Regions from separate parts of the Mesorhizobium sp. L103C105A0 genome, predicted to be linked through region 2. Evidence: predicted binding sites of a transcription regulator. Region 2 holds the regulator's gene; each other region holds the start of a gene.
The links. The regulator PhoB, encoded in region 2, activates phosphate uptake and scavenging genes when phosphate is short. The targets are predictions, from matches to a motif close to TGTCATNNANCTGTCAT.
Positions count from the first base shown of each region.

Region 1: a site for PhoB is predicted at 2,437-2,453, ahead of X727_RS137600 (bifunctional 2',3'-cyclic-nucleotide 2'-phosphodiesterase/3'-nucleotidase). Genes of this name have one in related genera too.
Region 3: a site for PhoB is predicted at 1,976-1,992, ahead of ugpB (sn-glycerol-3-phosphate ABC transporter substrate-binding protein UgpB). Genes of this name have one in related genera too.
Region 4: a site for PhoB is predicted at 4,101-4,117, ahead of X727_RS156810 (esterase-like activity of phytase family protein). Genes of this name have one in related genera too.

Region 1 is NZ_AYXF01000017.1:52,408-58,503, reverse strand. It holds gene X727_RS137585 (Lrp/AsnC family transcriptional regulator) at 1-308, shown strand, start outside; gene X727_RS137590 (5-formyltetrahydrofolate cyclo-ligase) at 305-970, opposite strand; gene X727_RS137595 (NAD(P)/FAD-dependent oxidoreductase) at 1,148-2,413, shown strand; gene X727_RS137600 (bifunctional 2',3'-cyclic-nucleotide 2'-phosphodiesterase/3'-nucleotidase) at 2,555-4,534, shown strand; gene X727_RS137605 (cyclopropane-fatty-acyl-phospholipid synthase family protein) at 4,595-5,845, opposite strand.
Region 2 is NZ_AYXF01000011.1:94,225-100,320, reverse strand. It holds gene X727_RS140445 (sugar ABC transporter permease) at 1-513, opposite strand, end outside; gene xylF (D-xylose ABC transporter substrate-binding protein) at 658-1,698, opposite strand; gene X727_RS140455 (ROK family protein) at 1,964-3,199, shown strand; gene phoB (phosphate regulon transcriptional regulator PhoB) at 3,230-3,919, opposite strand; gene phoU (phosphate signaling complex protein PhoU) at 3,936-4,640, opposite strand; gene pstB (phosphate ABC transporter ATP-binding protein PstB) at 4,682-5,506, opposite strand; gene pstA (phosphate ABC transporter permease PstA) at 5,524-6,096, opposite strand, start outside.
Region 3 is NZ_AYXF01000001.1:72,438-78,533, forward strand. It holds gene ugpA (sn-glycerol-3-phosphate ABC transporter permease UgpA) at 1-531, opposite strand, end outside; gene ugpB (sn-glycerol-3-phosphate ABC transporter substrate-binding protein UgpB) at 603-1,913, opposite strand; gene X727_RS163895 (EAL domain-containing protein) at 2,388-4,835, shown strand; gene X727_RS163890 (TlpA disulfide reductase family protein) at 4,832-5,524, opposite strand; gene argH (argininosuccinate lyase) at 5,559-6,096, shown strand, end outside.
Region 4 is NZ_AYXF01000002.1:608,018-614,113, forward strand. It holds gene X727_RS156830 (substrate-binding domain-containing protein) at 1-780, opposite strand, end outside; gene X727_RS156825 (sugar phosphate isomerase/epimerase) at 897-1,805, opposite strand; gene X727_RS156820 (Gfo/Idh/MocA family oxidoreductase) at 1,802-2,833, opposite strand; gene X727_RS156815 (LacI family DNA-binding transcriptional regulator) at 3,027-4,052, shown strand; gene X727_RS156810 (esterase-like activity of phytase family protein) at 4,214-5,689, shown strand; gene X727_RS156805 (L,D-transpeptidase) at 5,768-6,096, opposite strand, start outside.

The sequences.
Region 1 (6,096 bases), on a different contig from region 2:
TTTCGAATGCCGCGCTCGGCCACCAGATGACGGCGATCGTGCACATATCGCTGTCGGGGCAGTTCGAAAAGACGCTGTCGGATTTCGAGGCGGCGATCAAGCGCTGCCCGAATGTGCTGTCGTGCCACCTGATGTCGGGCGAATACGACTACATCCTGCGCATCGCCGCCAAGGACCTGGTCGACTATGAGCGCATCCACAAGGAGTGGCTGTCGGCGATGCCGCATGTGACCAAGATCAACTCATCGTTCGCCTTGCGCGAGATCGTCGACCGGACCGCCATGGGCATGAAGCCGGAACTGGCCTAGCCCTGAGCAGCCTCGGTCACCAGCCGGTCCATCGGGATGTCGTGCGGCTGCGGGTAGATGGTGGCTATGCGCTGCAGTTCGTAGCCGACGCCGATGACCAATGGCTTGAACGGCATGGCAGCCAGCGTGCGGTCGAAGAAGCCACCGCCATAGCCCAGGCGGTAGTTTCGCGGGTCGATGCCGACGATCGGCGAGATGACGATGTCGGGCAGCACCGGCTCGCCTTCGGCCGGGATCGGGATGTTCCAGATGCCTTTTTCCAGCCGGTCGCCGGGCACATAAGCGCGGAAGATCAGCGGCTGGCCTTTCTCGATCACGATGGGCAGCGCCGTGCGGCCGCCGCGTTCGTTGATCGACGCCATCCACGGCCGCAGGTCCGGCTCGCCGCGAAACGGCCAATAGAGGCTGACCATGCGGCCGGCAATGTCGCCGATTGCCGCGTCGAGCCCTTCGGCGATAGCCCGCGACATCGCCACCCGCGCATCGGCGGAAACCGCCAACCGTGCCGCGATCAGACGCTCGCGCTCGGCCTTGCGCCAACGGCGCACATCGGTCCAGTCGGTCAATGGCGCGCGAAATTCCGGATCGAGTTCGTGCATGAAGCAAGGCGGCGAAGAATATTGCCCCCGCCCTTTGCCATCTTTGTCATCGTCGTTGGCCATGCTTCACTCCCGTGGTTCCAGCCTGCAAGGCTATACCCGTCCATGCTTGCCGACATAGGCATTCGCGACATCCGGCGACGAGTCCTGGGCAGCCTTAAGCGGCAATCTAGCTCGCCGCGACATTGTTGCGGTGCACAAAAATCGCTAGATAGAGGGAGACAAACAGGGGTGAATGCGATGAGTGAAACCAGCCATCATGTCGTTGTCGTCGGCGCAGGGTTCGGCGGTCTCGAACTCACGCGGGCGCTGGCCGGCGCACCCGTGCGCATCACCATGATCGACAAGCGCAACCATCACCTTTTCCAGCCGCTGCTCTACCAGGTGGCGACCACCTCGCTGGCGACCTCGGAAGTTGCCTGGCCGATCCGTCATCTGCTGCGCAAGCGCGAGGACGTGACGACGCTGCTCGGCAACGTCACCGGCGTCGACCGTCCAGGCAAACGCGTGCTGCTTGAGGACGGCAGTTCTGTTCCCTACGACACGCTGGTGCTCGCCACCGGCGCGCGTCATGCTTATTTCGGCCACGACGAATGGGAGCCTTTCGCGCCCGGGCTGAAGACGCTTGAAGACGCAACCACCATTCGGCGGCGCATCCTGCTCGCCTTCGAGCAGGCCGAGCGCGAGACCGATCCGGCCAAGCGCCAGGCACTGCTGACACTGGTCATCGTCGGCGGCGGCCCGACCGGCGTGGAGCTTGCCGGCACCATTGTCGAACTCGCGCATGAAACGCTGCGCGGCGAATTCCGCAACATCGACACGCGTGAGGCGCGTGTGGTGCTGGTCGAGGCCGGAGACAGGATCCTAGCCAATTTCGCGCCAAAGCTGTCCGACTATGCGCGCAAGGCGCTGGAGCGGCGGGGCGTCACGGTCGAGCTTGGCCGCGCCGTCACGCGCCTCGATGCCGAAGGCGTCGTCTTTGGCGATACGCATCTGCCGGCGCGAACCATCCTGTGGGCCGCCGGCGTGGCGGCTTCACCCGCGGGAGAGTGGCTGGGCGCGCCGGTGGACCGGGCGGGCAGGGTAATGGTCGAGCCCGATCTGACCGTGCCGAACAGTCCTGAAATCTTCGTCATCGGCGACACCGCGCATGTCTTGCGGCCGGACGGCAAACCGGTGCCCGGCGTGGCGCCCTCGGCCAAGCAGGAGGGCAAGCATGTCGCCGCGACGATCAGGGCGCGGCTGGCCGGCGATGGCGCGCCGCGGCCTTTCCGCTACAAACATGCCGGCGACCTGGCGACGATCGGCAAGTGGGCAGCCGCGATCGATTTCGGCTCGATCAAGCTCACGGGATGGCTTGCCTGGTGGCTGTGGGGCGTGGCGCATATCTACTTCCTGATCGGTTTCCGCAACCGGCTCTCGGTGTCGCTTAGCTGGCTATGGATCTATTTCACCGGCCAGCGCAGCGCGCGGCTGATCACCCAGGGCGACGATGACAAGGGCTGAGGTTCTCAACCGCGGCCAAGGATATTCATCCAGCCGTCACCTTTTGCTGATCGACTGACTTCCCGATGGACATGGCCGGTTTTCGGCGCGAAGCTTCCGCCCGGGGCTGGGATCTTGTCACGTCGCTGGGAAGGAAAACCAATGCCGCATCTCAATTACCCCGTCTCCCGCCGTAGTTTTCTTGCCGGTACGGCCGCCAGCGGGGCGCTGATCATGCTGCATCCGTTTTCCGCCCGCGCGCAGGCCAATCAGGCGCATCTGAGGATCATGGAGACCACCGACATTCATGTGAATGTGCTGCCTTACGACTACTACGCCGACAAAGCCAACGACACGATGGGCCTGTCACGGACGGCCTCACTGATCGCGGCGGTGCGCAAGGAAGCCACCAATGCGATGCTGATCGACAATGGCGATCTTTTGCAGGGCAATCCGATGGGCGATTACATCGCCTATGAGAAGGGCCTCAAGGAAGGCGATCTGCATCCGATCATGAAGGGCATGAACCTGCTGGGCTATGAATGCTCGACGCTCGGCAATCACGAGTTCAATTACGGCCTGTCGTTCCTCGACAAGGTGCTGGCCGGAGCCAATTTCCCCTTCGTCTGCGCCAATCTGATCCGCGGCACCGAGCTTGCCGCCAAACCGCGCGACGACAAGCTCTACCTCAGGCCCTATGTCATCCTCGACAAGAAGATCAAGGACGGGTCGGGCGCCGAGCAGCCGATCAAGATCGGCATCATCGGCTTTGTGCCGCCGCAGATCATGGTCTGGGACCTGAAGAACCTGGAAGGCAATGTCAGGACGCGCGACATCGTCGAGGCGGCCAGGGCATGGGTGCCGCAGATCAAGGAGGAGGGCGCCGACATCGTCATCGCGCTCTCGCATTCCGGCATCGATATCAAGCAGGGCGACGGCATGGAGAACGCCTCCTTCTTCGTCGCCGGCGTCGAAGGCATCGATGCGGTGTTCACCGGCCATCAGCATCTCGTCTTCCCCGGCAAGAAGGATTTTCAGGCGCTCGAAGGCGTCGACACCGAGAAAGGCACGCTGCAGGGCAAGCCCGCCGTGATGGGCGGTTTCTGGGGCTCGCATATGGGACTGATCGATCTGCTTCTGGAACGGGACGGATCGAAATGGCGCGTAGCCTCGGCCACATCGGAGGCAAGGCCGATCTACCAGCGCGTCGACAAGGCAAACAAGCCGACGGTGGCGGACGACCAGCGCGTCGTCGATGCGCTGAAGGCGGACCATGAGGCGACACTTGCCTATGTCCGCCGACCGGTCGGCAAGACCTCGGCGCCGCTCTATTCCTATTTCGCGCTGGTCGCCGACGATCCGTCGGTGCAGATCGTCAACCAGGCGCAGAGCTGGTACCTCAAGGACATATTAAAAAGCACGCAGTGGAAGGACGTGCCGCTGCTGTCGGCGGCGGCGCCCTTCAAGGCCGGCGGGCGCAACGGCGCCGACTACTATACCGACGTGCCGGTGGGCGACATCGCCATCAAGAACGTCGCCGACCTCTATCTCTATCCGAACACGGTTCGTGCCGTCGAAATCACCGGCGCGCAAGTGAAGGAATGGCTGGAAATGTCGGCCGGCATTTTCAGGAAGATCGAGCCGGGCAAAGCCGACCAGGCGCTCATCGACACCGAATTCCCGTCCTACAATTTCGATGTGATCGATGGCGTCAGCTACGGAATAGACCTGTCGCAGCTGCCGAAATACGATGCCAAGGGTGGCGTCGCCAATGCCGGCTCGAACCGCATCGTCGGCCTCAGCTTCGACGGCAAGCCGATTGATCCGGCAGCGAAATTCGTCGTCGCCACCAACAATTACCGCGCCGGCGGTGGCGGCAATTTCCCCGACATCAATGCCTCGAAGATCATCTACGAGGCGCCGGACACCAACCGCGACGTGATCGTGCGCTACGTCGTCAGCGAAGGCACGATCAACCCCTCGGCCGACGACAATTGGTCGTTCACGCCGCTGCCCGGCACCAGCGTCGTGTTCGAGACCGGCCCCAAAGCGAAGGATTTCATATTTGGGGTGAAATCGCTCAAGATCGAGCCGGCCGGCGAGGGCGAATCCGGGTTTGCGAAGTATCGCATCCTGCTTTGAGGCAAACGCGCAGGTAACAGGGAAACGAGCGGGCATACGCCCGCTCAATCACGCTTCGGATCAGGCCTTGTAGACCACCTGGCGCACGTCGATGTAGCTGGCCCTGAAGCCGGCTTCGCAATAGTGGAGATAAAATTCCCAAAGCTTCTTGAAGCGGTCGTCGAAGCCGAGCGGGACGATCTTTTCCCACGACGCCCAGAAGCGGTTGCGCCATTCGGCAAGCGTGCGGGCATAGTCGTCCGGAAAGACGCGCTCGCGCAGATGGGCAAGGCCATGGTCGCTGCCCAGCGTCTTCAGGATCGACGGCGTCGGCAGCATGCCGCCTGGGAAGACATAGCGCTGGATGAAATCCGGCCGCGCCCGATAGGTGTCGTAAGCGGCCTCGTTGATGGTGATGATCTGCAGGCCGGCGGTGCCGCCGGGCCTCAGGCATGCCTTCATCTTGCCGAAAAATACCGGCCAATATTTTTCGCCGACCGCCTCGAACATCTCGATCGAGGCGATGCGGTCGTAAGTGCCCGTTTCGTCTCGGTAATCCTGCAGCTTGATGTCGACCTTGTCAGACAGTCCCGCCTTCTGGATGCGCGCCTTGGCGAAATCGTGCTGTTCGCGGCTGATGGTCAGGCCGGTGACGCGGCAGCCGATCTCGCGCGCGGCAAATTCGGCAAAACCGCCCCAGCCGCAGCCGATCTCGAGCACATGGTCCTTCTTGCCGATGCCCGTATCCTTGGCCAGCGCGCGGTATTTGGCGGCCTGAGCGCTTTCCAGGTCGTTGGCGCCGGTCGCATAGAGCGCCGACGAATAGGTCATGCTGGGATCGAGCCATTGCTTGTAGAAGGCGTTGCCGAGATCGTAATGCGCCGAGATGTTGCGCTTCGAGCCTGTGCGGGTGTTTTCGTTGAACCAGTGGCGGATGCGCTGGACCGTGTTGATGAGCCAGCTGGCGCCGCCGGCAATGCGTTCGCCAACGGCCGAGTTGACGACGAACAGTTCCAGGAAGCTGGTTACATCAGGGCTTTCCCAGTCGCCGTCCATGTAGGATTCGGCAACGCCGATGGTGCCGCCGGAAAAGGCACGGCCGGGCAGGCGCCAGTTCTTCAACACCAGTTCGGCATCCGGGCCGGGTCCGTTGCCGCCGACAAGAACCGCCCGGCCATCCGGCATCCTCACCTTCAGCGAACCGCGCGGCAATTTCATCGCCGCCGACAGCACCATGCGCGCCTTGGCCGGCAGGCCCTTGACCATCTCGGCGAAATTGAGTTCGTCCAGCCTGATGGCGTCGCCGATGCCTTTGTATTCCCTGACAGCCATCTCACACCCCCCTGGACTTCCGCGGGGGCGGCGCAAGATCTGCCGGCCTCCACATCCTCCACTTTCATTCGTCAGGCGCGAACGCCGTAGCCTGCGTGAATTTTGGCCACAATCTTCCACCGCATCGACGGGAACTTCAAGAGGCAAGCCGTGCCCGGCACTGGCCCAGGTGGCGTGCCTGGGGCCAGAATCCGTGAGGGCGAGCGACCGCCGGTGAAATCGCTGTGGTTACGAACAGCCACATACGTTAG
Region 2 (6,096 bases):
GAGCCATGCCATGCCACGCCAGACCAGCAGGCCACCAAGCGTCACGATGAAGGCCGGAACCTGCATATAGGCGATGATGAAGCCCTGGAACGCGCCGATCAGCAGACCAAGCACCACGCCGGCGGCAAGCGCGACGACCCAGAGCCAGGGGTTTCCAAGCTGGAAGCCGATGACGCGAATCAGGAATTCGGCCTGTGCCACGCCCATGATCATGCCGATCACGCCTTCGACGGAGCCCACCGAAAGGTCGATGTTGCGCATGACGATGACCAGTACCATGCCGGTCGCCATGATCGCGACCGAGGACGTCTGCACCGACAGGTTCCAAAGATTGCGCGGCGTCAGGAAAAGCCCACCCGACAGCATATGTATGCCGACCCAGATGACCAGCAGCGCGCCGACCATGCCGAGCATGCGCGTGTCGAGCTCGGTCGCTTTCAGGAACCGGGCGACCGCGCCGAGTTCAGACGCTCGTGCCGTATCGGCCTGCGGATTTGAGGTCGTGTCGGTCATGATGTCCTCCAGCGGCTTGCCGTCTGGCGCGGATGCCGGACCACAGCCTAGAAGTTTGCCGCCGATGGCGGAAACACACAATTCTCGTAGAGAAAACGCCGCGGCTTGACAGCCGCGGCGCCTCATTTCTTCAAGTCGTCGAGATCAGTTGCAAGCCGCGACGCTGCCGGCGGCGACGCCCGTGCAGACTTCGTCCTTCTTGATCCAGCCGGCGTCGATGACGACGTTGAGGTTGTCCTTGGTGATCGCGACGGGGGTCAGGAACAGCGACTTGACGGTGTTGCCGCCAGGCGTGGTGAAGTCCTTGGCGCCGGCAATGTCGCCCGTCTTCTTGCCATCGGCAAGCTGCGAGGCGATCTCGGCGGCGTTCTTGCCGAGTTCGCGCGCGTCCTTCCACACCGACACCGTCTGCGTGCCGAGCGCGATGCGGTTCAGAGCGGCATGGTCGCCGTCCTGGCCCGAGACCGGAACCGTTCCGGCAAGGCCCTGCGCCGTCAGCGCGGCGACAACGCCGCCGGCGGTGCCGTCATTGGCCGCAACCACGGCATCGACCTTGTTGTCATTGGCGGTCAGGAACTGTTCCATGTTCTTTTGCGCGTTGGCCGGCAGCCAGCCATCGGTATAGGCCTCGCCGACATTCTTGATCTTGCCCGAGTCGATGGCTTCCTTGAGCACTTCCATCGAGCCCGAGAACAGGAAATCGGCATTCGGATCCGAGCCAGAGCCCTTGATGAAGACATAGTTGCCTTCGGGCTTCGCCTTGAACACTTCGCGGGCCTGCATGCGGCCGACTTCCTTGTTGTCGAAGGTCAGGTAGAAGACGTCCTTGTTCTCGATCAGGCGGTCATAGCCGACGACCGGAATGCCTTCGTCCAGCGCCTTCTGCACCGCCGGGCCGATGGCCGAGGCGTCCTGCGCCAGGATGATCAGCGAGTTGGCGCCCTGCGAGATCAGGCTTTCGACGTCGGTCAGCTGCTTGCCGGGATTGGACTGCGCGTCGGCGGAAATGTACTTGTCGCCGGCAGCCTCTATCGCCGTTTTCATCGCCGCCTCGTCGGTCTTCCAGCGCTCTTCCTGGAAGTTCGACCACGACACGCCGATGACCTTGTCCTTCGCCTGCGCGACCGACATCAGCGCCAGCGACATGGCGACACCCGCCAGCATGGCGGCTGCAAATCTGTTCATCATAATCCTCCCTGCGCCGCGTGCGGCGCGACAAAACTGGCCCGAGGGCCGGCACACAGAGGCGCTATTTTTTCGAGCCTCGAAAAAATACTGGTTCAATGATAACGCGCTGTCAACATCGATTCTGATGGATTCTGATGGCCGTGCCGAATTTTTTCGAGGTCCGCAATAAACAATGACAGGGCTGCCGGCGTCTGCCAATATTTGGCTGGTGCCGTCGAACGCCGTCACTATCATGAGGCGCGAGGAGGCCGGGAGGAAACAAATGTCGGTTGGAATCCGCCACGACGATCTGCGCCGTCGCAACCGTGCGATGGTGATTTCAGCCGTGCGCCGGGCCGGCCAGCCGTCGCGGACCGAGATTGCGGCGACCACCGGCCTCAGCCACTCGACCATATCGGCAATCTCGTCTGATCTGATTCAAGAAGGCATCCTGATTGAAGGCAAACCTGGCGAGACCGGCGCACTGAAACGCGGCCGGCCGCAGGTGGGCCTTGGTCTCAACCCGGAAGCGGCGGCGGTGATGACCGTCGTGCTGTCGCTCAATTTCCTGTCCGTCACCGTCATCGACTATGCCGGCCACGTCGTCGCCGAGGAACAGCGCCGGCTGGACACGCTGACCAAGCCGCGCGACGAGCTGATTGGCGAATGCGTAGCAATCGTCCGGCGGCGGCTTGAGGATCCCGACCTCGATGTCCAGAGCATCGCCCGCATTGCCATGGGCATCCAGGGCATCACCGATTCGCAGGCGCGCGCCATGCTGTGGTCGCCGATCACGCCACTGACCGACATTGCCTTCGCCGACATGTTGGAAGCGGAATTCGGCATTCCTGCCACCATGGAGAACGATTGCAACATGATGGCGGTGGCGCTGCAATGGCGCCAGCCCGAGCGCTACCGCGACAATTTTATCGCCATCCTCTTATCGCACGGCATCGGCATGGGCCTGGTGCTGAAAGGCGAACTGTTCACCGGCACCCATTCCTCGGGCGGCGAGTTCGGCCACATGATCCACCGTCCGGGCGGCGCGCTCTGCCGCTGCGGGCGGCGCGGCTGCGTGGAAGCCTATGCCGGAAACTACGCCATCTGGCGCAGCGCCAAAATGATGGGCGAGGATGCCGAGCCGGTCGATATCGGCGACGCTGATATGCGCGCACTCGCCGCGCGCGCCCGCGAAACCGACGGCCCGGAGCGCGAAGCCTATCGCAGGGCCGGCGAGGCGCTCGGCTTCGGCCTCGGCAGCCTGTTTGCGCTGATCGATCCGGCACCCGTCGCCATGGTAGGCGTCAGCGCCGCCGCCTTCGACCTGATCGAACCGGCATTGCGCGAAGCGATCGCCCAGACCGCCGGCGGCCAGCACTCGAAATCGATCTCCTTCGACACCGAGCCCAACGAGCTGCCGCTGATCCGCGAAGGCTGTGCCATGCGCGCGCTCGGCTTCGTCGATCAGGAGATTTTCGCGCCGGGCATTCAGGCCAAATCCGGCAAGCATGTCGCCTGAATGGCCGGCAACGGCGCGACGCGCAGCATCCTAATCTTCCCTGATCGCGTAGCCGGCGCCGCGAATGGTACGGATGACATCCGGCATGCGGCCGTTGTTGACCGCTTTGCGTAAGCGCCCGACATGGACGTCGACGGTTCGCTCGTCTATATAGATCGTCTCGCCCCAGACATTGTCGAGCAGTTGGCTGCGCGAGAACACGCGGCCGGGATGGCGCATCATGAATTCGAGCAGCCGGAACTCGGTCGGTCCGAGCCTGATCTCGCTCTTCTTGCGGTAGACCCGGTGCGATTCTCGATCGAGCACGATGTCGCCGACCTTGAGCACGCTCGACAGCACTTCCGGCTTGGCCCGGCGCAGCAGCGCCTTCACGCGCGCCATGAACTCCGGCGTCGAGAATGGCTTGACCAGATAGTCGTCGGCACCGGTGGACAGGCCGCGCACGCGATCGCTTTCCTCACCGCGCGCGGTCAGCATGATGATCGGCAGCCGCTCGGTTTCGGGCCGCACTCTAAGCCGCCGGCAGAGCTCGATGCCGGAAACAGCGGGCACCATCCAGTCGAGCACCAGGAGATCGGGCACGTTTTCCTGCAGGCGGATCTCGGCTTCGTCGCCGCGTGTCACCACCTCGACCTGATAGCCTTCGGATTCGAGGTTGTAGCGGAGGAGCACGCCCAGCGGCTCCTCGTCCTCCACGACCATGATGCGTGGCGCGATCATAGGCAGTTCACCCTCATCAGGCCGGCGTGGCCATCGCCGTCTCGTCCTGCTTCGGACGATTGGCGGGCAATTGCTGGCCGGTCAGCACATAATACGCATTTTCGGCGATGTTGGTGACATGATCGCCGATGCGCTCAAGATTCTTGGCGCAGAACAAGAGATGCGTGCAGGCGGTGATGTTGCGAGGGTCTTCCATCATGTAGGTCAAGAGCTCACGAAACACGGACGTGTATTTGACGTCGATGCGCTCGTCGTCATTCCTGAGTTTTGCAAGCGCTGCCGCATCGGTGGCGGCATATTCCTCGACGACGCCTTGCACCTGGATCAGCACCAGTTGCGCCATGGCATCGATGGAGTGCGAGAGGTCGCGCGGCGTGACGCTCAAGCCCACGGTGCCGACGCGTTTGGCGATGTTCTTGGCGAGGTCGCCGATGCGCTCGAGGTCGCCCGCCATGCGGATCGAGCCGACCACGGCGCGCAGATCGTTGGCCATCGGCTGGCGCTTGGCGATCAGCGTGATGGCGCGGTCGTCCAGTTCGCGCTGGCGCGCATCCATGATGGCGTCGTCGGAAACGACACGCTGTGCCAGCGCATTGTCCGAATTGAGCAGCGCCCTGGTCGAGCCGCTGACCATCGAGCCTGCCAGATCGCCCATGTCGCGGATCAGCTTGCTGATCTGCCCGAGCTCTTCATCGAAGGAGGCGACGGTATGTTCACCCATGATCTTGGTCCTCGTGCCTGAAAATTCACCCGCCGGACGGCTCAGCCGAAGCGGCCGGTAATGTAGTCCTGGGTGCGCTTGTCGTCGGGGTTGGTGAACATCTTGTCGGTGGCGCCCTCCTCGACGAGATAGCCGAGATGGAACATCGCCGTGCGCTGCGAGACGCGCGCCGCCTGCTGCATCGAGTGGGTGACGATGACGATCGTGTAGTTCTGGCGCAGTTCGTCGATCAGCTCCTCGACACGGGCGGTGGCGATCGGATCGAGCGCCGAGCAGGGCTCGTCCATCAGGATCACCTCCGGCGACACGGCGATGGCGCGCGCGATGCACAGGCGCTGCTGCTGGCCGCCGGACAGGCCGGTGCCGGGCTCCTGCAGGCGGTCCTTGACCTCGTTCCAGATCGCAGCCTTCTTCAGGCTCTGCTCGACGATCTGGTCCATGTCGGACTTGCGCTTGGCCAGCCCATGGATGCGCGGGCCGTAGGCGACGTTCTCGTAGATCGACTTCGGGAACGGGTTGGGTTTCTGGAACACCATGCCGACGCGGGCGCGCAGTTCGACGACATCGATGTTCTTGTCGTAGATGTCGTCTTCATCGAGCGTGATCTTGCCGGTCACCCGCGCCGAATCGATGGTGTCGTTCATGCGGTTGAGGCAGCGCAGGAAGGTCGACTTGCCGCAGCCGGACGGGCCGATCAGCGCCGTCACCTGGTTCTGGCTGATGTCGAGATTGACGTCGAACAACGCCTGCTTCTCGCCGTAGAAGACGCCGACCTTGTCGCCGCGCATCTTGATGACTTCGTTCGACTTGGCGTTCATTTTGTCGCCCACTGCATTCTCAAGGGACTGTTCGGTCATGATGTTCATACCAAATTGCCTTTTTTCTACCAGCGCCGCTCGAACCGGCGCCGGAGCACGATCGCGGTGATGTTCATGGCCATGAGGAAGACGAGCAGGATGATGATGGCGCCGGACATGCGCTCGACAAAAGCGCGCTCAGCCTCGTTTGCCCACATATAGATCTGAACCGGCAGCGCGGTCGCCGGATCGAAAGGCGTCGTCGGATAATCGGCGACGAAAGCGACCATGCCGATCAAGAGCAGCGGTGCTGTCTCGCCGAGCGCACGCGCCAGGCCGATGATGGTGCCGGTAAGGATGCCTGGGGCGGCAAGCGGCAGGATGTGATGGAACACCATCTGCATCTTGGAGGCGCCGAGACCTAGGGCCGCCGAGCGGATCGACGGCGGCACCGCGGCGAGGGCGGCGCGCGTGGCGATGATTATGGTCGGCAATGTCATCAAGGTCAGCACCAGGCCGCCGACGAAGGAAGCCGAGCGCGGCATGCCGAGGAAGTTGATGAACACGGCAAGGCCAAGCAGACCGAAGACGATCGACGGCACCGCCGCGAGATTGTTGATGTTGACCTCGATCAGGTCGGTGAAGCGGTTCTTCTTGGC
Region 3 (6,096 bases), on a different contig from region 2:
GACGAAGAACAGGAAATTGTAGCTGATCTGCTTCCAGGCAGCCGCAGATACCAGCAGGATCATGGCTTGGTTTCCGTTAAGCAAGGGATCCCAGGCGATGCCGAGACCTCTCAAGGCGTAGGCCAGCGAACCGATCGAGGGATTGAACAGAAACAGCCACAACATGCCGGCAATCGCGGGCGCCACCGCATACGGCCAGATCAGCAGCGTGCGATAGAGGCCTTTGCCTCGCACCACCTTCTCGGCCATGACGGCAAGCAACAGGGCCACACCCATGGCGACGATCGCGGTCGCCAGAGAGAACACCAGCGTAACTTTGATCGAGTTGAGGTAGGCCGGGTCGGCCAGCACCTTGCGAAAATTGGCGAGCCCGACGAACTTGCTCTTCAGCCCGAACGGGTCTTCCCTAAGCATCGACTGGTAGAGCGCCTGCCCCGTCGGCCAGTAGAAAAAGATCAGCGTAATGGCGAGTTGCGGCGCCACCAGCAGGTAAGGCAGGGTCTTGTTGGGAAAGACGACGCGTGGAGACAGTGTGGTTCCCTCGCTGTTCAGGAAGTCGTCCACGCGGGTCCGCGTGGACGAGGTTCGACTGACAAACCGCTTCAGTTTCCGATCGCTTCCTGAATCGCCTTGTTGCCGCGTGCGACCGCATTGTCGAGCGCCTGCTGCGCAGTCTGCTGGCCGGCCAGCATCTTCTCGAACTCCTCATTCTCGATGTCGCGCACCTGCGGCAGGTTGACGAGGCGCACGCCCTTCGAGTTCTCGGTCGGCGCCTTGCCCAGCATCTGCAGGATCGGCGTCTCACGGCCCGGGTTCTTGTCATAGAAGCCGGACTTCTTGGTCGCCTCATAGGCAGCGAGCGTCACCGGCAGATAACCCGACTTCTGGTGCAGATACTCCTGCACTTCGGTCTTGGAGAGATAGGAGAAGAACGCCGCGACGCCCTTGTATTCCTCGTCCGATTTGTTGCCGAACACCCACAGGCTGGCGCCGCCCGGCGTGGTGTTCTGGGGCGCGCCCTTGGCGTCACTATCATAGGGAAGCTGGCCGATGCCGTAGTTCATGCCCGACTTGACGATGTCACCGAGCCCCCCCGACGATTCGGTGAAGATGCCGCATTCTCCGGCAAGAAAGATCTGCTTGGCTTCGGATGTACGGCCGCCATATTTGAAGGTGCCGTCCTTGGCCAGATCGGCGAGCGCCTGGAAATGATTGACGAAGATCGGCGCATTGATCTTGAGCTCGACGTCGGTTCCGGCAAGTCCGTTCTGGTTGGTGCCATAGGAAACGTCGTTCCAGGCCGCGAAGGCCTCAAGGTGGATCCAGGTCAACCAGGTCGAGGTATAGCCACAGGAAGCGGCGCCGCTCGCCTTGATCTTCTTGGCGGCTTCCCACACCTCGTTCCAGGTCTTTGGCGGGTTGTTCACATCAAGCCCGGCCTTCTGGAAAATATCCTTGTTGTAGTAGAGGATGGGCGACGAGGAATTATAGGGGAAGGACAGCATGGTCCCGTCCGGCTTCGAATAGTAACCGACGATGCCGGGCAAATACTGGCTCTTGTCGAAGGTCACGCCGGCGCTGGTTAGCACATCGGCCACCGGTTTGATCGCACCTTCGGCTGCCATCATGACGCCGGTACCCACGTCGAACACCTGGATGATGTCGGGCGCTTGCCCCGCACGATAGGCAGCGATGCCGGCATTCAGCGTTTCGGGATAGGTGCCCTTGAAAACAGGGAGAATTTCATAGTCGCTCTGGCTGGCATTGAAATCCTTGGCGATCTTGTCGACCACCTCGGCATTCGCGCCGGTCATGGCATGCCACCAACTGATCTGGGTGGCGGCGAAGGCGGAGGTGGTGGAAAGCAGGGTCAAGGTGGCGGCAACACCGGCCGCAAAGCCGAACAACTTCATGTTTCATCTCCCGTTTGTCATTGGCGAAAGGGGCACTCCCGCAAAGGCAATATGTGTCGCTGATGACAATCGGACAACGGATTTGTTGCTGTTTCGTGAATTTCATACCCGGCTAACTTCGCGCCCCCTCGCTCTGCAACGAGGACAGAGAGAAATTCCAAGCCGGCTCAGCGATACATGGGCGCGGTGGGCCTGCGACGATCGCCGACCGCCGGCGATGCATGAAGGGCCCCCGTGACAGCGCCACGCACCTGTACCATGCGGCCGCCATACCGGCGCTCGGCCAGATCGAGATCGGTAGAGCGGCATCGCGCCAAGCGCTGCTGTGACCCTGTCTGGAATGAGACAGGATCGCCGCAAGGTACAACCCGAAAAACCCGCTGTAGTTGTAGTTCGCATAACCGATTCTTCGTCAAGCGCGACATACTAATCAAGTGGACGGCTTGATTGCTGTGGGAGAGCAGGTGGGGCGAGATGCTGACGGTCTATAATTGTATCGTGCATGAGCACGATCTGAGACTGGTCGCACTGGCAGCGCTCATTTGCGGTATTTCTTCCTTCTCGGCGGTCAACCTGCTTCGCCATGTCGACCGCTCGAGCGAGCGCAACCGCTATACCTGGCTGATGATAGCAGCCACTTCCACCGGCTTCGGCATCTGGGCGACGCATTTCATCGCAATGCTTGCCTTTTCTCCCGGAATCCCCAACGCCTACAATGCGGAAATGTCGGCGCTTTCGCTCGCCGGTTCCGTCGCCCTGACCGCCGCGGGCATGTGGATCGCCACCTTGCGCCGGGGCATCGACTACCCTCTGGTCGGCGGCGCGGTCCTCGGCGCTGGTATCGCCGCCATGCACTATATCGGCATGGCCGCCTTCGAGGTCGAAGGGCGCATCGTCTGGAACCCGCTGCTGGTCGGCGTCTCGGTGCTGACAGGCGTCACCCTCGCCGCGCTGGCGCTGCTGGTCGTGTTGCGACGGCCGTCCATGCAGGCCACAATCGCCGCCGCCATCCTGTTGACGCTGGCGATCTGCAGCCTGCACTTCATCGCCATGGGCGCGGTGTCGATCTTCCCGGACTCCTCCATCCAGATATCGCAGTTCACGGTTGAACCGGTGTCGCAGGCCTTCGCCGCCGCTGCAGTCAGCATGGCTATCCTGGTGCTTTCAGCCGCAGCATTGTGGATCGACCTGCGTTTCCGGCGTCACAAGCTCGAGGCAGAGCGCATGCACGGCCTCGCCAACGCCGCCGTCGAGGGGCTGATCGTCTGCGACGGCGCCCGCATCGTCAGCGCCAATGACAGCATCGCCGCGCTAACCGGCATGGCGCCGGAAGTGCTGAACGCGATGCTGCTTGGCGATCTCTTCGGCGAACGCACCGCGGCCGGCATGTCCGACTGCAGCGGACAGGCACAGGAAGCGGAGCTCAGAGCCCATGACGGCGCCACCATCCCCGTCGAACTTATCGCCAGGAGCATCGACTATTGCGGCAAGCGGCACAGCGTGGTCGCCGTGCGCGACATCCGCGAACGCCGGAAGGCCGAGCAGGAGATACTGCGCCTCGCCCATTTCGACCCGCTGACCGGGCTCCCCAACCGCCGCAGTTTCTCCGGCCGGCTCGAGGCCGAAATTGCCGCAATGGACCGCGGCGGCAAGGGCGGGCATCTTGCGCTGCTGCTGCTAGACCTCGACCGCTTCAAGGAAGTGAACGACCTGTTCGGGCACGGCGCCGGCGATGCCATGCTGCAGAAGGTGGCGCTATGCGCCTCCGCCGTGCTCCGCCACGGACAGATGCTGGCGCGTCTCGGCGGCGACGAGTTCGCCATCATCGCTCCGAACCTTCCCGATCCGCAGGCGGCCGGCCGCATCGCCGAGGCGGTGCTGGCGGCCATGCGCGAGGAAAACCGGCTGTCGGTCGGTGGCGGGCTGGTGTCGGCCAGCATCGGCATTGCACTTTATCCGCTCGACGCCGATGAGCCGACACTCCTGGTCAGCCACGCCGACACCGCGCTCTACCGCGCCAAGGCCGAGGGCAAGGACACCTACCGTTACTTCGAGGCCTCGATGGGCGCCGAGGCGCGAGACCGGCGCGTGATGGAGCACGAACTGCGCCAGGCCATGGCGCGCGATGAGTTTCGCCTCGTCTACCAGCCACAAAAGGAGATCAGCAGCGGGCGGATGGTCGGGTTCGAAGCGCTGATCCGCTGGCGCCATCCGCAGCGCGGCGACGTGTCGCCGGCGACCTTCATCCCGGTGGCCGAAGACAGCGGCGTCATCATCCAGATCGGCGAATGGGTGCTGGCGACGGCCTGCGCCGAGGCTGCGCGCTGGAAGAACCCTCTCACCGTCGCGGTCAATGTCTCGGCGGTGCAGCTCCACAATCCGAATTTCAGCCGCAAGGTGCATGAAGTCCTGCTCGGCTCCGGCCTGACGCCCGGCAGGCTCGAACTCGAGATCACCGAAACGGCGCTGGTCAAGGACATGCCGCGCGCGCTGGCGACCTTGCGCCAGGTGAAGGCGCTTGGCGTGCGTGTGGCGATGGACGATTTCGGAACCGGCTACTCCTCGCTGTCCAATCTCCGCGCCTTCCCCTTCGACAAGATCAAGATCGACGGCTCATTCATCAAATCAGTCGACAGCAACGGCCAGGTGGCAGCCATCGTGCGCGCCGTTCTGGGGCTTGGCCGCGGTCTCGGCCTGCCGGTTTTGGCCGAGGGCGTCGAGACGCTGGGCGAGCTGAAATTCCTCGACGCCGAGGCCTGCGAGATCGGCCAGGGCTACTATCTAGGCCGGCCGAGCCCGATCGAGGCGTTCAGCGAACTGACCGGCGTCGCGGCGCCGGCGGCACAAGAGGACGCCAGCGTCAAACAACGCGGCGGCAGCATCTTGATGCTGCCGCCGGCGGCGGCCCTGCGCTCATCCTAAGGGGCGAGTGCGGCCTCGACCAGGCGCTTGGCATCCGGTCCCGACCATTCCGCCGGTCCGTTCATATGCGCGACCAGGCAGCCTTCGCCATCGATCAGCATGGTGACGGGGAGGCCTAGCGCCAAGCCGCGCGTCTTGACGTCGTTGAACAGCGCCAGCGTCGAATCGCGGTAGTAGCCGAGCGACCCGATGCCGATATCGGCGAGGAACTTCTTCGGCTTCACATCGTCGCCGGCATCGACATTGACCGCGACCACTTCGAAGGCATCGCTGCCCTTTTCCTTCTGCAAGGCGTCGAGCGCCGGCATTTCGGCGCGGCAGGGCGCGCACCACGTTGCCCACAAATTGAGCAGCACGGTCTTGCCGGCATGATCGGCGATCGTCATCGGCTTGCCGTCGGGACCGTTGAAGGCGAGACTTTTCAGCGATTGCGGCGGATCGGCGGGCAGCAATGCCGCCACCTGGCCGGTGGCCGCGGCGGCAACCTTTTTGGCGCGGTCGCTCTTGGCGGCGCAGGCGACATCGTTCTTGCTGTTGCCCGCGCCGGCCGCAGGTGCGCTGCCGGTGGCTGCGTTGTTGCCAGACCCGCTCTCGCTGACATATACCGCGACCGCGCCGGCCAGCACGCCCGCCAGCAAAGCGGCGAGGATCAGGCGCGGGGCCGGGAAGTATCTGTTACCGTCTGCCATTTTCTAAGACTGCTCCGGAGCACGGGTTATAGCGATGAGCGACAAGAAGGCCAGCAACCAGATGTGGGGCGGACGTTTTGCCTCGGGTCCGGCCGCGATCATGGAAGCGATCAACGCGTCGATTTCGTTCGACCGCAAACTCTATGCCCAAGACATAAGAGGTTCGATCGCCCACAGCGAGATGTTGGCTGAAACGGGCATTATTTCGGCGGCCGATCAAGAAAAAATCGCTCACGGGCTGAACACGATCCTGAAAGAGATCGAGGCCGGCACGTTCGAGTTCTCGACCCGGCTGGAAGACATTCACATGAACATCGAGGCCCGCCTTGCCGATCTGATCGGCCCGGCCGCCGGCCGCCTGCACACGGCGCGGTCACGCAACGACCAGGTGGCGGTGGATCTCCGGCTCTGGGTCAAGGACGAGTGCTTTCGCGTCGCCGAGGCGCTGAAGGGGCTGATCTCAGCCTTGCTCGATCGCGCCGAGGAGCATGCGGCGACCGTGATGCCCGGCTTCACCCACATGCAGGCGGCGCAGCCGGTGACCTTCGGCCACCATTGCATGGCCTATGTCG
Region 4 (6,096 bases), on a different contig from region 2:
GTCGCCGGGCTTGCGTCCTGCCGCCTGCATGTAGGTGGCGACGTTGCCCAGCATCTGGCCGCCGGGATAGCCGACCGCCTTGACGTCGGGATTGTTGAGCAGGGCCGCGGTGATCACCGGTATCGCCAGATTGGGGTCGGACGCCCATTCGCCGCTCGGCGGCGACGACAGCTGGATGACCTCGACGCCGGCTTCCTTGAGTGCTGCCACCGTGCCGCGCTCGCGCGCGCCGCGGGCCTCGTTCTCGAACGGACCGATCATGATTGCCTTGTCGCCGGACTTGAGCTTCCCGAGCTTGAACGCCTCAGTGCCGAGCGCGCGGCCCTGCTGCTCCTGCTGGGCGCCGACATAGCCGCCGCCGAACGCGTCCACCACCTTCGGCACCGGCACGTTCTGGTACATCATCTTGATGCCGTCCTTATGCGCCTGTTCGGCCAGCGGCATGATCGCGGCGTCGCCCGGATGGCCCATCATGGCAATGCCGTTTGGCTTCACGGCGACGGCCTCACGCAATTGCTGCACCATCTTCTCGACGTCCCACTGCGAGAAGATGTAGTCGACTTTCGGCCCGAGATCGGACGTCGCCTGCTTGGCGCCATTGTAGACGATGGTGCCGAAAGCGTCGCCCTCGGCGCCGCCGACGAAAAAGCGGATGTGGACATCCTTGCACCACTGGGCGTCGAGCGCCTGCGCCGGCAGAGTGGAGATGGCAGCGCACAGCGCCGTGGCGGCGGCCACGACGGTCGAGCGCAGAAGTGTCGTTCTCATTGCGATGCTCATGCACGTTCCTCCCTTTTGTCCTCGGTGAGCCGAGGGGTTTCGTCGTTCGCCTGTCGGCAGTGCTTGTCGGCAGTGCTTGGCAATCTGTCAGGCCGGCTCCTCCCACCGGCCCTCGGTCACGCCGGGTTCGGCAGGTAGGTCGCTCCTCCCCGGCATTGCTTGAGGTATTCCAGCCCGCGCACCTGGCCTGTGATTTCGAGGTCGCCGCGATAGACCGGGTCGTGCCAGCCCTCGATGTCGATGGCGCCCTTGTAACCGGCCAGCCGCAATTCGCTGATCACCCGCGTCCAGTCGCTGTCGCCAAACCCGGGCGTGCGCATCTGCACGAAGGGCAGCTTGCCGAACACGCCGTGCTCGCGGATCACATCCCAGCGCACCGTCGCGTCCTTGCCGTGGACATGGAAAATGCGCGGCGCCCATTTGCGGATCTGCGGCATCGGGTCGATGAGGTAGACAAGCTGGTGGCAGGGCTCCCATTCGAGGCCGAGATTGTCGTCGGGCAATTCGTTGAACATCAACTCCCAGGCATCGGGATTGTGGGCGATGTTCCAGTCGCCGGCCGCCCAGTTGCCATCCATGGCGCAATTTTCGAAGGCAATGCGCACGCCCTTGTCTGCGGCGCGCCTGGCCAGCGGACCCCAAACCTCACGGAAGCGCGGCAGGCTGTCTGTCAGCTTCTTGCCACGCAGACGTCCGGTGAAGCCGCTGACGATCGAAGCGCCGAACAGATGCGCATTGTCGATGACGGTTTCCCAGGCCGCGAGCACGCCGCGATCGACCTCGCCATCCTCCAGCGGATTGCCGAACACGCCGATCGACGACACGGCGACATCGGCATCGCCGATCGCCTCGCCAATCTCACCGGCGAGCCGCGCCAAATCCTTGCCGCCCAGCGTCTGCCAGAAGAAGGGCTGGATGCTCTCGAAGCCGAGCGGCAGAATCTCTTTGATGTAGGCGGCCGGGTCTTCGAGATTGGCCCGCACCATGGTGCCGATCCGGATGTCGAGAAGCGGGTTTGGCATCATGATGCTTCCTGTGTGATTGCGACGCGCCGTCCGGTCTCGGCGCTTTCGATGGCGCCAAAAACCATGGCCAGGCTTTTGATGTTGTCGCTGCCACGCGTTTCCGGCTCGCTGCCGGTCTCGATGGCGTGGATGAAATCCTTGATGATGCCGAGATGACCGCCGACGCGGTCGGCGGAATCGAGCGGCGGTACTGTGATGGGCTGGGTCAGGTCGAACAGGCCGTCGCGGACCGACAACACAACCTCGGCCTTCAGTCCGTCCTCGCCGTCCCAGACCAGGCTGCCGTGCTCGGCGACGATGCGCCACGTGCTCTCCCAGCTGGTGCGGAAGCCCGCCGCGCACCAAGAGCCTGCATAGGTGAACACCTTGCCGCCGCCGAGATCGAAGATAGCGCTGGCCGACGATCCCTGCCGGTACCAGGAATTCGCCGGCTCCCATTCCTGGCAAAAGACGCCGGCGGGATCGCCGCCGACCATGTAGCGGGCGGCGTCGAAAGTATGGATCGCCATGTCGAGCAAGAGCACATGCGCCATCTCCTCGCGGAAGCCGCCGAAATGCGGCGCGACGAAGAAATCGGCATGGATGCTGGTTGGCTTGCCGATGGCGCCGGAGTCGAGAAAGCGCCTGATGCGCCGGACATTGGCGACGTAGCGGCGGTTCTGCACGACCGCATGGATACGCCCCGCGTTACGTGCCGCATCGACGATGGCGCGGGCATTTTCCGGAGTATCGGCCAGCGGCTTTTCCGTCAGCAGATGGCAATTATGGGCAAAGGCGGCAAAGGCGACGTCGCGCCGGGCGGCGGGAACCACGACATCGAACACCGCGTCCGGCCTGGTCTGGTCGAGCACCGCATCCAAGCTGGTGCCGATGACGGCGCCGTCAAGCCCGTATTCGCGCGCCCTCGCCTTCGCCCGTTCGGCGTCGAGATCGACCAAGCCGACAATGGCCAGCCCGTCGATCTGCCTCGCGGCATCGAGCCAGGCCTTGCTCATCGCACCACAGCCGACGAGGACGGCATTCATCATCCAGCATTCCTCCCGTCCGGTCCTCCAGACCGAATGTCACGGCATTTCCGGCATCACCGTAAACGTTTCTCCGTAAACGTTTACGAGAACACACCCGATGGCGTAGAATGTCAATCGGCTGCCAGCGAAAATCATCCCGAAGCCTTGGCCTGGGCGGCAGCCGGTGCTAGCCAAGACAGGGGGAGAACTGTCCTTGGCGTCCAGCATCCATGACCTTGCGCGTCACCTGAACATTTCGATCGGCACCGTGTCGCGGGCGCTGAACGGCCGCGCCGACGTCAATGCCGACACCCGCCAGCGCGTGCTCGCCGCCGCCAAGCAATTGAACTATTCGCCCAACCAGTCCGGCCGCAGTCTGCGGCAAGGCACCACCCATTCGATCGCCTTCATGCTGCAGCCGCATCCGGGCGACCAGCAATATGGCGAACCGTTCTTCATCCCGTTCCTGATCGGTCTGCAGGGCCGACTTGCCGAGGATGACCTGGATCTGATGGTCGTCATGGGCGAGCCCGGCCAATATCAGCAGGAGAGGCTGCGCCGCGTGGTTGAGACGCGCCGGGCCGACGCGGTCGTGTTGGCCAATACACGGCGGGAAGACGATCGAATCGACTATCTCAGCAAGGCCGGCTTTCCCTTCGCCACGCTTGGCCGAAGTCAATCCGGCGACGACACCTATCCTTCGCTCGATATAGATTTCGAGAGGGCGGGTGATGAAGCCGTCGACCGGCTGGTCGCGCGCGGCCACCGCCGCATTGCCGCCATCCGCCCTTCGCTTGATCTGAACTTCGGCTACCTGTTCCTCGACGGCTACCGCAAGGCGCTGAAGCGGCATGGTATCGAAGTCGACCCCGGCCTGATCGCCGACGGCTTCATCAACGAGGCCGGAGGCTACCAGGTGACGCCGCGCGTGATGCTCTCCAAGGACCGGCCCACAGCCATCATCTTCAACAATGACGCAATGGCGCTCGGCGGCTGCAAGGCACTGGCCGAGATGGGCATCAGGCCCGGCCACGACATCGCGGTGATCGTCATCGTCGACACGCCGCTCTGCCGCTATTTTTCACCGGCGCTGACCGCCTTCCGTCCGTCGCTGGAGCCGATGGGCCGGCGACTGGCCGAAATGCTGCTGGCCTCGCTTCCCGCCTTTGCCGGCCCGGAAGGTCCGCGCATCATCCGCGAAGTCTGGCCGCTGGAGCTGATCGCCCGCGACAGCGATTGATAGTGCGTCTCTCCCTTCTCCCACAAGGGAGAAGGAAGAGGCCCGCTCTGTCACGCAAGTATCATGTTCGCGTCCTAGACCGCTTTGCGAGAGGGCGACATCGTCGATGCGATGCGGTGGCCCCTTTGCGCCGCTCAAGGCTTGTCACAAAGAGGATCTCCATGAAAAATCTGCACCGAACCGTGTCGCTCGGCGCCGTGCTGGCGCTGTTTACCGCCCTGACCCCTGCCCTTGCCGGCAGCACCGCCACCGTTGGCGGCTTCGTCAACAAGGGCCTGGTCGGCGTCGGCCGCATTCCGGCCGATCAGAAGGACAAGTTCGGCGAGACCTTCGGCTCCGGCTCCGGCATGTCCATCGACGCCGCAAGCTGGACCCGTGGCGCGGACGGCTACAAGGGCTCGCTCTGGTTGCTGCCCGACCGCGGCTACAATGTCGTCGGCACCACCGACTACCGGCCGCGCCTCAACACTATTCGCATCGAGTTCACGCCGGTAGCACTAGGCGCCACGCCCACCTCCGGCCAGGAACAGACAGGCGTCAAGGCGACGCTTGCCGATTCCCTGCTCCTCACCGACGACAAGGGCGCTGACGCCACCGGCCTCGATCCGCTCAACGGCGTGCGCGCGGCCAATGGCGACCTGCCGATCCTGCCCGAGGCCAATGGCAAGCTGGCGCTCGACAATGAGGCGATCGCGCGGCTGCCCGACGGCACCATGTTCATCTCTGACGAATACGGCCCCAACATCTACCGCTTCTCGGCCGACGGCCATCTGTTGTCGGCAACGCAGCCGCCCGCCGCTTTGGTGCCGATGCGCAAGGGCGCGCCGAACTTCGCCTCCGACAATCCGGGCCCCGGTGCAGCCGAACCCGATCCGAAGGATCCCGAAACCGGCCGCCAGAACAATCAAGGCCTCGAAGGCATGGCGCTGACGCCGGACGGCAAGTCGCTGATCACTGTGCTGCAGTCGGCGCCCCGCCAGGATGGCGGCGATTCGCCCGCGACGCGCCAGAACACCCGCGCGCTGGTCTACGACGCCTCCGACCCGGCCCATCTCAAGCTGGTGCATGAATATGCCGTGCCGCTGCCGGTGTTCAAGGACGCCAAGGACAAGACCAAGGTCGCCGCGCAGAGCGAAATCGTGGCGCTGTCTGACAAGACCTTCCTGATGCTGGCGCGCGACAGCGGAAACGGCCAGGGGGTGAAGGGCGATACTTCGCTGCTGCGCCAGATTTTCGTCGTCGACGTCTCTGGCGCCACCGACATTGCCGGCGGCGCCTTCGATGCCGCCGACAAGCCGCTGGCGCCCAAGGGCGTGCTCGACCCCTCGGTGACCCCGGCCAAGCTGACGCCGTTCATTGACATCAACGACAACAAGGAACTCGGCCGTTTCGGCCTGCATGACGGCAAGCCGAACGACAAGAACAATCTCTCGGAGAAGTGGGAAGCAATGTCTGTGGTCAGCCTGCTCGATCCGGCGCTGCCCGACGACTATTTCCTGTTCGTCGGCAACGATAACGACTTTCTCACCCAAGACGGTTTTCAGGTCGGCGCGCCCTACAAGGCCGACGACGGCGCCGATGTCGACACCATGTTCCTGGTCTATCAGGTCACGCTTCCGGGCCTCGCCAAGAAGTAGCCGTTTACGGAAAGGCGGACGCGCCCGGCGCGTCCGCCTCTAAACGTTTGTCGGCGATCAGCGATGCCGTGAAGGCACCTATTTCAAAATCTCCGCATCCCTTGGCACGCCGGCATCGATCGGCTCGGCGGTCCGGCTCGACACGGCCATGATCTTGCCTGCGGCCGACAGGTTCGGGCGCACATAGACCTGGGCTACGCCGTTGACCCGGCTGTAGAGGTCGATAATGTCCTGGTTCATGAAGCGCACGCAGCCCGACGACGCGTTCTTGCCGATGGAATCCCATTCCGGCGTGCCGTGCAGCCGGTACATCGTGTCCTTGCCGTCGCGGAACAGATAGAGCGCACGCGCGCCGAGCGGGCTCTGCGGTCCCGGCGGCATGCCGTCCTTATATTTCGCCAGTTCCG